Regions from separate parts of the Paenibacillus sp. S29 genome, predicted to be linked through region 1. Evidence: predicted binding sites of a transcription regulator. Region 1 holds the regulator's gene; the other holds the start of a gene.

What was found. Region 1 encodes LexA, which represses DNA repair genes until DNA is damaged. Its sites were predicted from a motif close to CGAACATATGTTCG; they were not measured.
Region 2: a site for LexA is predicted at 2,092-2,105, ahead of recA (recombinase RecA). Genes of this name have one in related genera too.

What each region holds. Positions count from the first base shown of each region.
Region 1 is NZ_JBMOUI010000022.1:337-7,178, forward strand. It holds gene ACL9RM_RS24370 (HAD family hydrolase) at 1-592, opposite strand, end outside; gene ACL9RM_RS24375 (hypothetical protein) at 748-1,257, opposite strand; gene ACL9RM_RS24380 (DUF896 domain-containing protein) at 1,378-1,584, opposite strand; gene ACL9RM_RS24385 (LysM peptidoglycan-binding domain-containing protein) at 1,693-2,061, opposite strand; gene lexA (transcriptional repressor LexA) at 2,250-2,876, shown strand; gene ACL9RM_RS24395 (hypothetical protein) at 3,511-3,675, shown strand; gene ACL9RM_RS24400 (hypothetical protein) at 3,717-3,857, shown strand; gene ACL9RM_RS24405 (GNAT family N-acetyltransferase) at 4,279-4,818, shown strand; gene tet (Tet(L)/Tet(K)/Tet(45) family tetracycline efflux MFS transporter) at 4,957-6,333, opposite strand; gene ACL9RM_RS24415 (hypothetical protein) at 6,559-6,834, opposite strand.
Region 2 is NZ_JBMOUI010000003.1:416,511-423,352, reverse strand. It holds gene ACL9RM_RS07440 (regulatory protein RecX) at 16-765, opposite strand; gene recA (recombinase RecA) at 961-2,022, opposite strand; gene ACL9RM_RS07430 (competence/damage-inducible protein A) at 2,265-3,533, opposite strand; gene pgsA (CDP-diacylglycerol--glycerol-3-phosphate 3-phosphatidyltransferase) at 3,629-4,216, opposite strand; gene ACL9RM_RS07420 (YajQ family cyclic di-GMP-binding protein) at 4,427-4,918, opposite strand; gene ACL9RM_RS07415 (hypothetical protein) at 5,063-5,227, opposite strand; gene ACL9RM_RS07410 (helix-turn-helix domain-containing protein) at 5,312-6,388, opposite strand; gene ACL9RM_RS07405 (DUF3388 domain-containing protein) at 6,419-6,842, opposite strand, start outside.

The DNA of each region.
Region 1 (6,842 bases):
CATGCTGAAATATAGCCGGATCAGGCTTGCCTCGACCAAAAGAACCTGAAATGACAACATGATCAAAAAAAGGAGCTAATTGAGGAACTCCATCCATTTTCTCCTGTTGTAGATCAGGGGAGCCATTTGTCAGCAATAACAGTTTGTAATGTCCCTTCAATTGTTCTAGAATCTCAAACGTTTCTTCATATACATGTGGACGCGCGCGTCTTTCCGAAGCAAATTGGGTAGCCAGCTTTTCCGCCAACTTCTCATTATCTATCCCTAGTTGCTGGAGTCCTCTACGCCATGATTCCTTTCGATAAACAGGGGCCAACTGTTCCAATTGGCGGAATTCAGGTTGCTCACCTGCTGTAAAATTCGCCCACAATCCTTCAAACGGGTTAATGCCGATCATTTGAGTAAAACTAAAGGTTTCATAGGATTCATACAAAGCGCGTGCTTCCTTACGTACCGCTTCCTCCAGAGTTTTCGGATCAACGCCTGCTTCACGGGAGCCTGTTTGGCACGCTGCATCAAATGCCTCTTCTACACTACGTTCATCCCATAAAAGGGTATCATCAAGATCAAACATTACCGCCTGAATCGTCATCTGAATTATCCACTCTCTTTCCACAGTATATGTACACCTATTTGCTCGGTTAAATATTTGAATCGTTATGTGTGCCCATATTAAGCAAGCGGCCGCAGCATGTTATATGAAATAACATCATACGGCCTTTGTTAAAGAGCTACAGGCTAAATCAGTTATTTCTTGTCCACCTGTATCTGATTGGATAGCGCAAACTTCTCAAGTCGCTCTGCAATGGCATCCGTGTCATAGCGACCTAATGATTTTGTGAAAATGAAATTACCGCCCTTACCTTTTCTTTCAACGGTTACGTAACCCTTTTCAATCTTGATGGCTTTCATGTCCCCAGCCGTCATTGGACGTTCTCTACCACCTTTCAGCATATAGAGAGTATCCTTTCCCACTTTCAAATAAGGACGACGGATGAAAAAGATAACAGCCAGCATCAAGTATAGGCCGAATACAAGCCAATCCATCCCTCGCATGCCAGTCTTAGTCAAAAAGTAACTCATAAGCATGTACAATACAGAAAGACCAGCCAGCATAATTGGCACAGTAATGTTACGACCACGGAAAATATCCATTGCAGAACCTGCGCCGTTAATGGTTTGAATGCCTTGCTTTTTGCGCGATTTATTTAAATGCGCTGTGTTTTTGCGTACTTTTCTTTCAAATGATCGGGCCATCTCTCAATTCCTTCCCAGATATATTACAATAAAACAATTGCCTCAAAGCTGATCTATATAGATACCGAGAACGGTACCTAAAACAAAAGGCAAATTGCAGGCTTGGGCGCTTTAACAACATTAATGCTTCAGCCCGTCATTTCCCTTCGATGTATCATCGTCCACAAATTCAATTGTTTCAAGCTGCTGCCGAAAATTACGGCGAATGTTACCTAAATAAATTTCCCGAAGATTGGCGCGCTCTGTGGCTTCCTCTTCCGTCAAACCCTCGGATTTTGCTTTGCGCGCTAATTCATTGATGCGCTGTACCAAGCTGTCTATATCCAAATTGTGTCCCCTCCATAAAAGCAAAGATATAATACACTTTGACATGTAGAAAAGAGCTTGTCAAGGCTCCCGCATTACGCTCCCTGACAAGCTCTAATAGTCTATAGGTCAGAAGTTAGGAAGCTTGAGTACCTGACCTACCTGTACTCCCCGATCCTCTAAACCGTTAATCCGCACAATTCCTTCTATATATACCCGTGTATCCATTCGTTCCGGTTTATGATTTGCGGCAATCTCCCACAACGTATCTCCAGGTTGTACGGTCAGTTTAGTCACTTCTCCCTTGGAAGCTGAGGGTGCCGCGAAAACCGTAAGTACACCTGCCCCTGCAATCCAAGCAACAATCACTAAAATAAGAAGCTTAAGTAAAAGAGTATTAGTAATAATTTGCATAAAATGCGCTCTACCCTCTTTTCGGGTCTCCTGCAAATTTTCTGAATTCATCGGAAAAATACTTTGATAAGTGCTATATTTCATCATTGGCTGCGACCTCCAAACGTTTGTTCTTATGTTTTCACAATATAACACGAACATTTGTTTTGTTCAATAGAAAAGAGAACAAAAGTTCGCGATTATTTTTAGGGATTATTTAGAACTTATGTTTGTACGAACGGAGGTTCTATGCTATAATTTTCCCAAACGTTACTAAATGGGGTTGATACGGTATGTCTAAGATTTCGAGCCGCCAGCAGGCCATTCTTGAATTTATCCGCAATGAAGTGCGTCTAAAGGGATACCCCCCTTCTGTACGCGAAATAGGCGAGGCTGTCGGATTGGCCTCCAGTTCTACGGTTCACGGTCATTTGGATCGTTTAGAGAAAAAAGGACTCATTCGACGCGATCCTACAAAACCACGGGCTATTGAGTTACTCGGTCAAGACGAATCGGATAACAGCAACTTGATTAATTACTCCATTAGTCGTGTCCCCGTCGTCGGCAAAGTAACTGCTGGCCTTCCTATTACGGCGACAGAAAATATTGAAGATTACTTTCCTCTTCCCCAACACTTTGTTGGTGAGGATAAAATATTCATGTTATCTGTTGTAGGCGAAAGCATGATTGAGGCTGGGATTGCTAACGGAGACTATGTAATCGTACGTCAGCAGCAGACCGCTGATAATGGCGATATTGTTGTAGCTATGACAGATGAAGACGAAGCTACAGTTAAAACCTTCTACAAAGAAAAAGATCATATCCGGCTTCAACCTGAAAATCCAGCCTTTGAACCGCTTCGCCTGACACACGTCAGCATTTTGGGCAAGGTTGTAGGACTCTTCCGGGACTTCCACTGATTTCTCGTTCTTTCTTCCCCGTTATTCTAACCACTAATACAAAACCGGCTGCTTAGGGTAAGCCGGTTTTGTATTGTTATTGTGTTTACTATGTATCTCACAACTATTTTTTCATTTCAGCAATCTATTCCTATAGTTTCTACTATAAAATCAGCCTCCTCATCTCAAATAATCACCCACTGATCTTGAGATCACACATAACAACCTACGATCGTATTCAGTACATACAAATACTTATCCATTTCAGGTATTTAGAAAAGCAACTCGAAGCTGTAATTTCCGAAAGAAACAATTACCCAGAAAACAGCCAAGAATATAAACTGCTCTCTGAACAACTGAATCATATTCTTGCTCAAGAGGCGTACTACGAGAAAAAACTTAACACTCTTAATAGTAAATAATTTTCATACTAAACTGCATATTATTTATCTACACTATTAGACTCATGCCGACCTGCCTGTAACATTCTCCTGCAACGTAAAGTTGAAATGGCGAAGACAGGTTCGCATGAGTTTTTTGTTAACCATTAGTAATATAGGTACCAGCTTCTTTTTGCTTTTAATAGATTTATGCTGATACATTACTATCACAATTGACATAGTATATAGCAGACCTAAGCAAAGGAGATATGCAGATGATCAGAAATAGAGTTAAAACGTATAAGCATCGCATCGGAAAAAACAGATATCTGGTCGTTAAAGTCTTTCAAGCCGCAGCTGCTAAAACAGGAAGCGGAAATGCACTAGCAACCAATGCCTTGAATATCAAAATTTCCAAGCGTAAGCATAAACACCACTAAGATTCATCCGTACCTTCATTTCCTTGAAGGGAGGTGATCATATGAGCAGAAGACATTGCAGACGTGATTTGAGAAGAAGAAGATCAAACATCCGTTCGAATCAAAGAGCCGTTGCGCGTGCAAGAGGTAACGCACTGGCTGTTAATCTGTTTAGCGTGAATGATAGACAACGCAGACGTTAATAATCGTTTTCAAGCAAAAGCAGGAAGGATTCTTCCTGCTCAGGCTGTCGAGAAACCCCCTGTTTTTTTGCAGGGGGTTTAAAACTGTCTTAGTGGTCTAAAAACTAGGGTCCTCAGATCGTTTTAAATCGATTTTTGTTTTAAAAGATGCGTCTCCCCATATAAAAATAGAAGTGTCGAAAAGTCCTCTGGACTTTCTCGACACTCTGAGCAGGAAGGATTCTTCCTGCTTTTTTTGTGTTAAACGGTACACCTAACTACTGCTATGAATCGTTGAAGCAAGCGGACGAGATCGTAGAATATCAGACATAGTTGAACAGTCGCTACAATTTTGCTCTTTTTATAAATCTAACAGACAGGAAATGGTGGCTCTCTTTTAGAATAGTGTGCGTAGAGAAATTAAACCAGGAGGAGACAAGCCATGATAATTAAAATGTCACTTTCGAATATGGGAGATTTTAAGAAGTCAAATGAGAATAACGGCTTTATTGTGTCAGGAAGGATAATACCTAAATACGAGAACGATAATTGGACATATATAGAAGAAAGTTTCCCCGAACCATATTTTAAACAGTATGAGGATGATGACGTTGACATCAGTTATATTGATGAACAAGGAAAATCTATTTTTTTATATTATGATGAGAACGACTGTGTTGGGCAAATTAAACTTTGTACTAATTGGAATGGCTATGCTCTAATTGAGGATATTGCCGTCGCTAAAGACTGGAGACACAAGGGAATCGGAGCAGCCTTATTGAGTAAAGCAACCGAGTGGGCTAAGCAGAATAACCTTGTTGGTCTTATGCTTGAAACACAGGATGTGAATGTTTTAGCTTGTCGATTCTATGCTAAAAATAACTTTGTAATCGGCGGAGTTGATACTATGCTATATTCTAACTTTTCCACAGCCCATGAAAAAGCAATTTTTTGGTATTATAAGTTTAAGCATTCAAATTAGCCTAAAATCAAACTGATCAGCAAACAAAGCTCTGCCAACCAATTAAGGCTAGCAGAGCTTTTGAATTATTTAGAGTATCCACTTACTTCAAACGTGAGGATGCGATCATTTTCAGCATGTAAACCTTTTCTGCTCTTATCAGGAATCTGAAACTGAACGTCTATATACAATAACAGTTAAAATCCCGCTAATTATAATGACCACTGTAAAAATCAATAACATATTGCTATATAAATAAGCAGATGGAAAATTAATGATTGGTATAAATTTTTGATGAATAAAACGTATTGATAATAAGCCTCCTACAACTGAAATCCCTGTTCCTTCTGATAAAAAGCTTATAAAATTAAGCAAGCTCATTCCTGCGCCAGCTTCTTCTTGTCTTAAACTACTTGAAACAATAGTGGATATTACTGTTTTAATAAAAGAAAGACCACCGAAAACAAAGACTAGAATAATAGACATCAGCCAAGGTGTCATTTCAATAAAGAAAGCAGCTATCAAAAAGCTGACGGCAAGAAATGCAACGCCGACTGCTAGCACATGTAAGGAACCTTTCTTATCAACAAGTGCTCCTCCAAGGAAACCAAAGAAAATAACACTCATCGTTCCAGGAAAAATAATTCCACTGCCAATCATTGCGGTACTTAAGTGATGAACGTCTTTCATCATATAAGGGACCATAGAAACAAATCCAGCTACGGTACCAAACATAAGTCCGCCACAAAAGATTCCTATCATAAATGCAGTATTTTTCCCCAATGAAGGATCAACAAAAGGATTGGTTACTTGTCTGATATGTTTTAAAAAGATCAAGAAAAAAAGAATACTTATCACCAGAAAAGAAATTCTGTAAGACGTTGTATACAACATAAACATTACAATGCCTAGAGATATAAGCACGATTCCTGCAATGTCAAGTGAACCCTTTGATATGACTTCCTTTTTCAATAATTTTATCAGGAAGGGAACAGTGACAAACGTTAGAACAGGAAGAAGCAGTAAATGAGACCAATGAATATAATGAGCAATCATCCCACCAATAGCCGGTCCTATCCCTTCACCGATTGCTACGATAGACCCGATGAGGCCATATGCCTTGCCCCTGTTTTCTTTTCGGATATAGCGAGCAACTACGACCATCACAAGTGAAGGAAATGCAGCTGCACCAATCCCTTGTATAAATCGCCCCAAGATAAGTGTTGGAAAAAAAGTATGTCCCATAAATCCAATTAATGATCCTATGCAATTCACTATGATTCCAAACAGGAGCAACCTTTTAATACCTAACTGATCAGATAGCTTTCCGTATACAGCGGTTCCTATAGAAAAACTTAGCATAAAGGCAGTATTTACCCAATTTGTAACGGCTGGTGTTTTATTGAATTCATCAGCAATATCAGGTAAAGAGATATTAAGAACCATTTCATTTAACACACTAAAAAACGAAAGAACACAAAGCCACATTAAAATTTGGTTATGGTGTAAAACAGACTGTGAATAAGGGGGTTTCAATTTTGACCCTCCAGAAATGAGGGTTAACGTAGTTTATAGGGTCAAAAATATAACGTTCGGATACATTCGGTTTTCCGCAGTATAATAGGAAGAAATAAATTTTTATTCAGATATCTTAGGGTCTGTTCTGGTTCAAATATGGTCAAAATATGGTCAAAAGCTACATGTCCTTTCTTGCACTTGGTCCTGGAGAATTCCAGGGCCTTTTTGCTCTAACTTCAGTTCTTAATCTTCATCAAATTCAAAATGATGATATTTGATTTCATCTTCTACATACTCGACAGTTCTTAAAATGTATTGACCTTCTGCATAACATAAAAGTTCCCAGCCATCAATTGATAACTCATCTAAAACATATAGAAGATCCAATTCTCCGTATTCCTGTATAACATCCTCAGACTTAAATCTCCAACACTCTTCAGGATGTTTGATTTTTTCCAGTATATCATGGCGTTTGAGTTTGACTTTCTCAATTTCAATCTTTTTCTTTCCTGCTTCCACATGTATCC
Region 2 (6,842 bases), on a different contig from region 1:
GCAACCGTTTGGCAACTATTCCTCCCACTGCAACAATTCCTCGTCATCTGAAGCAACGTCATGCTCGGCCGCAGTGAGATGATTGACCACTCGGCGTGTCATATCCCCCGAATATCCACGTCTCATGAGAAAAGGGTAGGTTTTCCTTTTTTTCTCCATTATATCACCACGTACCTGATTCCATTTCTTACGTCCGACCGTCAAAGCGCTCTCCCACTCCTCATTATCGGTGATCTCACCTAACGCTTCGCCAATAGAGGCTTTAGAGATGCCCTTCTGACGAAGTTCTTGCCTAACCCACATCTTCCCCTTACGTTGGCTAGTTATGCGCTGCCTTGCCCATTGGCGGGCGTATAAATCATCATCTACGAGTTGTTCCCTTTGCAGTCGAACCATTACTTCGTCAATAACAGACTGATCCAGTTCTTTTTGTAACAAACGTTGGGCAATTTCCTGACTTGTGCGAGGCTTTCGCCCCAAATAGCGAAGCGCAAGTACATAAGCCTGTTGCTTTTCATCTGCCAGAACGATATCTTCCAGTTCTTTTTTATCAAATGACGTTCCTTTGAACATATTGTACTTGATCATTACATCTTCTAATACAGACAGCGAATACGGACCAAAATGAATGATATACCTTCCGCGTTTGCGTCCCTGTCCCTGCTCTACCCTAGTAATCATCAATTCCTCATGATCCGGAAAAAGAGAAATCCCTTGTTGCTTATTTGCTTCCGAAGTGTATTCATCTTCATCGTCCAACTGCAATATATTTCCCTCACTTTGAAATTCACGAAAGCAGCCATTGAACACCTGCTACGCAAAGTTAGATTCCGCTGACAAAGCAGACTTTAGTTGATGCAAAAATGCCCTGCACAACTGTGCAGGGCATCAGAATCATGCTATTCAAACGGACGGTGCCATAACCCTGGCCCCAGTTCACAAACCAAGATTCACCAAGCTTTATTCAAGCTCCAACAATTCCTGTTCTTCCTTCGCTTGCTGCGCCAACTCTTCTTCTGTAGGCGGAGCAACCGTCGTAATCAAATTGCTGGCCACCCGAATTTTTTGTTCGATCGTACTAGCAATATTCGGATTTTCCTTCAAAAATTGTTTAGCATTCTCACGTCCCTGACCAAGGCGCTCACCTTCGTAGGAATACCAGGCTCCGCTCTTGTCGACAATGTCATGCTCCGTACCGATATCGATCAAGCTACCTTCTTTGGAAATACCCTCACCGTACATAATATCCACCTCAGCCTGACGGAAAGGAGGGGCAACTTTGTTCTTCACGACTTTAATACGTGTGCGGTTACCCACAATGTCGTTACCCATTTTCAAACTTTCAATACGACGAACATCCAAACGTACCGTAGAGTAAAACTTCAAGGCACGTCCACCTGGTGTTGTTTCAGGGTTACCGAACATAACACCTACTTTTTCACGTAGCTGGTTAATAAAAATAGCAATGGTTTTCGACTTATTAATAGCTCCAGAAAGCTTACGCAATGCCTGAGACATCAAACGTGCTTGAAGACCAACGTGGGAATCTCCCATTTCGCCTTCAATCTCTGCCTTGGGCACAAGTGCCGCTACGGAGTCAACAACTACAATGTCTACTGCTCCACTACGTACAAGGGCTTCGGCAATCTCAAGCGCCTGCTCTCCTGTATCTGGTTGCGATAGTAACAACTCATCAATATTGACACCCAGCTTGCTTGCATACGACGGATCAAGCGCATGCTCGGCGTCGATAAAGGCGGCTTGTCCGCCTGTTTTTTGCACCTCTGCGATAGCGTGAAGAGCTACTGTCGTTTTACCGGATGATTCCGGTCCGTATATTTCAATAACCCGGCCTCTTGGAAAGCCGCCCGTTCCTAACGCAATATCCAAAGCAATCGAACCACTGGGGATCGTTTCCACTTGCATGTGGGTAGACTCACCCAACTTCATAATGGAACCTTTACCAAATTGCTTTTCTATTTGACGGAGCGCCATATCCAGCGCAGCACGACGATCTGACAATAAACTCACATCCTTCATTGTTTGTACTTTAATAATACCTTGTTTTGACACGCTTGCCAAGCATTTTTTCGAACATACATTCGTTTTTTTTATTCGCACAACTCTCTTCTATAATTACACCTGTCTCTTAAAACAAAAAAAGAACCGCTGGCAAAAGGCTTTGCAACGGTTCTTCCGATAAGATGATTATACCATGAATATCTATCTAAAACAACTCTACGAGTCACACTGTACATAGATGTTTAAGAGAGTTTCTCGTTCTCTACCAGCCTGCGCCACAATCTGTACAGGATTGCTTTGACTGATCGCAGTCGGATTGTTTCACGGTTGCCACTCAGTCTCAGTTCATGTACTTCCGTTTCCTTGTCGCGTTCAGCAATGCCAATATACACTAGACCGACTGGCTTCCGTTCGGAATACCCAGGCCCAGCTACACCAGTAACTGAAAGTCCAAAATCGCTATCCATGATCATTCTCGCCTGCTCTGCAAGCACAAGGGCTACTTCCTTACTCACTGCGCCTGGCGCATGGTCCCCTTCCAAATAATCATAAGGCACGTTGAGTAACTTCATCTTCATTTCATTGGAATAGCACACGATGCCACCTTGAAACATAGCAGCACTGCCAGGTATAGAAGTAATCTGTTCCATCAGCATTCCACCTGTACAGCTTTCTGCCGCACTCACAGTGAGTTCGCGTTTGGCCATTAGATCTACGATAACCTTCTCCAGCGCAACATCCTCGCTTGCATACATATACTCCGAAAGACGCTGCTGAATTTCTACTTCCGTAGCTGTCAGCTTAATTAATGCTTCACTTTCGCTGGCCGCCTTGGTGGATATACGGATCGTGACTTCCCCTTCCTTGGCATAAGGAGCAATCGTAGGATCTGTCTGGGATTGGATCAGATCTAACAAATGGGTTTCAAGAGCTGACTCACCGATCCCTGCAAATTTTAGCATTTTCGAATAAATTGGCATTTCCTCACCGCTCAATGCCTGCTGAAGCAACCAAGGTTTCGCATGGTTTGCAAACATGGGTTTGAGTTCCTTAGGCGGTCCAGGCAAAACTACATAAAATTTACCGTCCTGTGCAATCGCGTCGCCCACAGCTAGCCCTGTCTCATTTTCAAGTGGAGTAGCACCTTCAATAGAAAGCGCCTGCCGGCGGTTATTCTCGGTCATTTCTACCCCACGGTTACGGAAAAATTGATCTAGCTTGTCCATTGCAAGACGATCTATGTGCAATTTCCGCCCCAATACAGCCGCTATCGCCTCTTTCGTCAAATCATCCTGAGTCGGCCCCAGACCGCCGGAAAACAAAATAATATCCGCACGCTTCTGAGCAATTCTTATCGCTTCCTGAAGCCGATCTATGTTATCGCCAACCACAGTCTGAAAATATACATCGATTCCAATTGTAGCCAGCTCTTGTGACAAATATTGAGCATTTGTATTCACTATTTGTCCGAGTAATAACTCTGTTCCTACTGCAATTATTTCAGCTTTCATCAATTCTTCCTCCTGTACTGCGAATATGATGGGAATTATATAAAGAAACAGCAATAAGTTTAGTCCCTATTGCTGTTTCCATAAAATTTATCCTGTTAAACTTTGGAGGAGCTCAGCAAATGGATATTTTTCACGAAATAATCAATACCCGAATAAATGGTGATCAACACTGCTGCCCATATCGCTATTAAATCAAACGGTATACCAAGAAAAACAAACGGGAAATTATTAATGAGCAGCGCTACAATAGCAACGATCTGGATGATCGTCTTTAATTTGCCCCAATTGCTTGCAGCAACCACAGACCCATCCAGTAAGGCAATCTGACGCAGCCCCGTAACCGCAAACTCACGGCTAACAATCACAACGACAATCCATGAATCAATTTTCCCCATTTCTACCAAGGAAACCAAAATAGCGGTTACCAAAAGCTTATCAGCAAGGGGGTCCAACAGCTTGCCCAAATTGGTGACCATATTATTTTTACGTGCCAAATATCCGTCAAGACCATCCGTGCTGGCTGCTACAAGGAAAATGATAGCCGCAATCAGCTGATTATACGGCAGCTTGAAAGCTCCGATCTCAATCGGCGGCGGATAAAAATCAAAGTCCACCAGCAAAGCCAGCATCATCACCGGGATAAGGCAAATCCGCGTTATTGTAATTCTGTTGGGTAAATTCACAACACACTCTCCCCTGATTATCGTACTTGATTACAAATGGCAGTTTTCGGATTAAATTCAATCCTATGTAAATCGCTTTCGACGAGCGCTATACACCTGAATTGTCTGCATTTTCGTTACAAGTATAATATGGCGCAAAACGCATGTCAAAATAACCTGCCGCACATCAAGCAACGTTTTTTCCTACAAAATATATGAGGGAAAACGGCTTTATTTCATGTTTGTAAATTGAAGCTCCAATGGCAAATCAGCTTTACGTAGCAATTGAATGATCGCCTGTAAATCATCCCTGTTTTTTCCGGTCACTCGGATTTGATCACCTTGAATCTGACTTTTGACTTTTAGCTTGGAGTCCCGAATAAGAATATTAATTTTCTTGGCATTATCCTGATCAATTCCCTGCTTAAGCGAAAGACGCTGACGCACTGAACCTAGAGAAGCGGGTTCCAATTTGCCATACTCCACATTTTTAAGGGACAGACCTCGTTTGGCCATTTTAGATTGCAAAATATCAATCACCGCATTCAGCTTGTACTCGTCTTCCGATGCAATCGTAAGAGCTTCTTTCTCAAGCTTGAGGCTACTTTTGCTACCCTTGAAATCAAATCGTGTTTCAATTTCACGCTCCGTCTGATGAACCGCATTTGTTAACTCCTGCATATCCATTTTGGAGACGATATCAAATGAATTTTCTGAAGCCATCGTTTCACTTTCCTTTCCACAACAAAGTTCAATATCTAATTATAGGCTAGTCATTTACAAAAATCCAATAATCCGTTGACTAAAAAGGCGTTCTTGCCAGTTTTCCTGACAAAAACGCCTTTATTTCAATTACGGTCAAAATATCTAATTATGGCTTCGTGTTGGAGTTCGGAACATATCCAAAAGTCCAAGCACAATGTGAGCAAGACCAAAGCCCAGTATGCCATAGCCCCATGCATTCGGTGTCAGATAATAGCCCAGTAAACTGACAATGATACCGAGCCCAGTCACAATCCAGCTGACGGTCATAACGTATACACCTCACTTTGCGGAAAATGAAATGACTGCCTTTCCAGGAATTACAGTCATTAGTATTTCCTTGCACCAAGGCGTTTATTCACCATCAGTAGTTGTAGAATCTGTACCACTTTGTGTTGAATCCGTACTGCTACCTGTCGAAGAATCTGCAGGTGAGCCCGTTACCCCTGCACTCGTTCCGGTCGTGGAAGCTTCTCCTTGCTGGATCAGTACACGAGTAGTCGATTTATTATCTGTTATCGGTTGACCTGCTACGGAAATATCTGTGGCAGAAGACCGTCCTGATTTGATATATAAACCTTCCGGACCAATATCGAAAGACATGGCATCTCCACTTTTAGTCATACCGTAGCTCAGCTTTTCTCCACGGGAATTTTGTCCCTTGTACACTTCAAGCCAACTTTCACCCGTAGCTTTAATATCAACCTTGGCTGTGGCTCCCGTTGCACTGGAAACTTTGAAAATCGTCGTCTTGCCTTGCTTGCCGTCCTGTGCCACAGTTACACCTTGTTGTGGTGTAGTCGTATCCGGCTGCTGTCCAGTATCTGGAGTAGTAGCATCCGTATTCCCCGTACCATCTGGCTGAGTTTGTCCGGTTTGCCCCGCATCAGGAGTCTTCCCACCAGCACCATTTGGAGCCGTCGTTTGACCATTGTTCGGCTGTGTCGTAGTGGTATCAGGAGTAGACGTGCTTGGTGTTGTACTTGGTGTTGTACTTGGTGTTGTAATCGGCGTTGTGTTTTCTGCTGTTTTTGGAGTTGAATGGTTGTTGCTCACCCAATAAGCATAAATAACCCCAACAATGAGAACTAGAAAAAGCCACATTAACGCTGTAGGCAACCATTTAAGATTACCAATCGTGGCGGGACGGCTGGAGCGCTTCTGTGTAACAGGCTCCATGACTGCTTCCGGCTCAGGTTCAGGCACATTGCTTTGATGCCCTTCCAGAATCTCATCGGGGTTCAACCCGACCGTTTCAGCGTATGTTTTAATAAAAGCTCTGACATAAAAGCTTCCCGGCAGCACTTTGTAATCGCCCGTCTCAATGGCTTCCAGATAACGTTTGCGTATCTTCGTCATTTCCTGAACATCGTCAAGGCTCAATCCTTTTTGCAGCCGGGCCTCCTTTAATTGCTGACCCAGTTCTGACATGTCATCATCTCCTTGTATAATTACGCTTATTTAAAGATCTTCTGTATAACTGGCTGTAAAGGTATCATAAATAATTTCCTCAGCCGGATTATTGCGAAGTTCAATAATGATATTGAAATCGTCAAAGCTGTATCCTGATTCACGTACAAATACATCAGGATGCTCAATCACTTTAGTACTTGGCATGCTCATGATTTCCTGAAGCAGGTGATAATGTCTTTCATTTGACCGAATTGTACTCACAATACCATCAATAATAAACACATTGTTTGGGTTCATTTCTTCTTCAGAGAGCTGACTGCGCACCGTCTGTCGTAGTAACGTTGAAGACACAAAAGTCCAACGCTTCATTGCGCATACACTACTGGCAATAATGGATTCCGTTTTGCCCACACGCGGCATCCCGCGAAGACCGATCACCTGATTGCCGTCCCTCTTTAATACTTCACCCAAA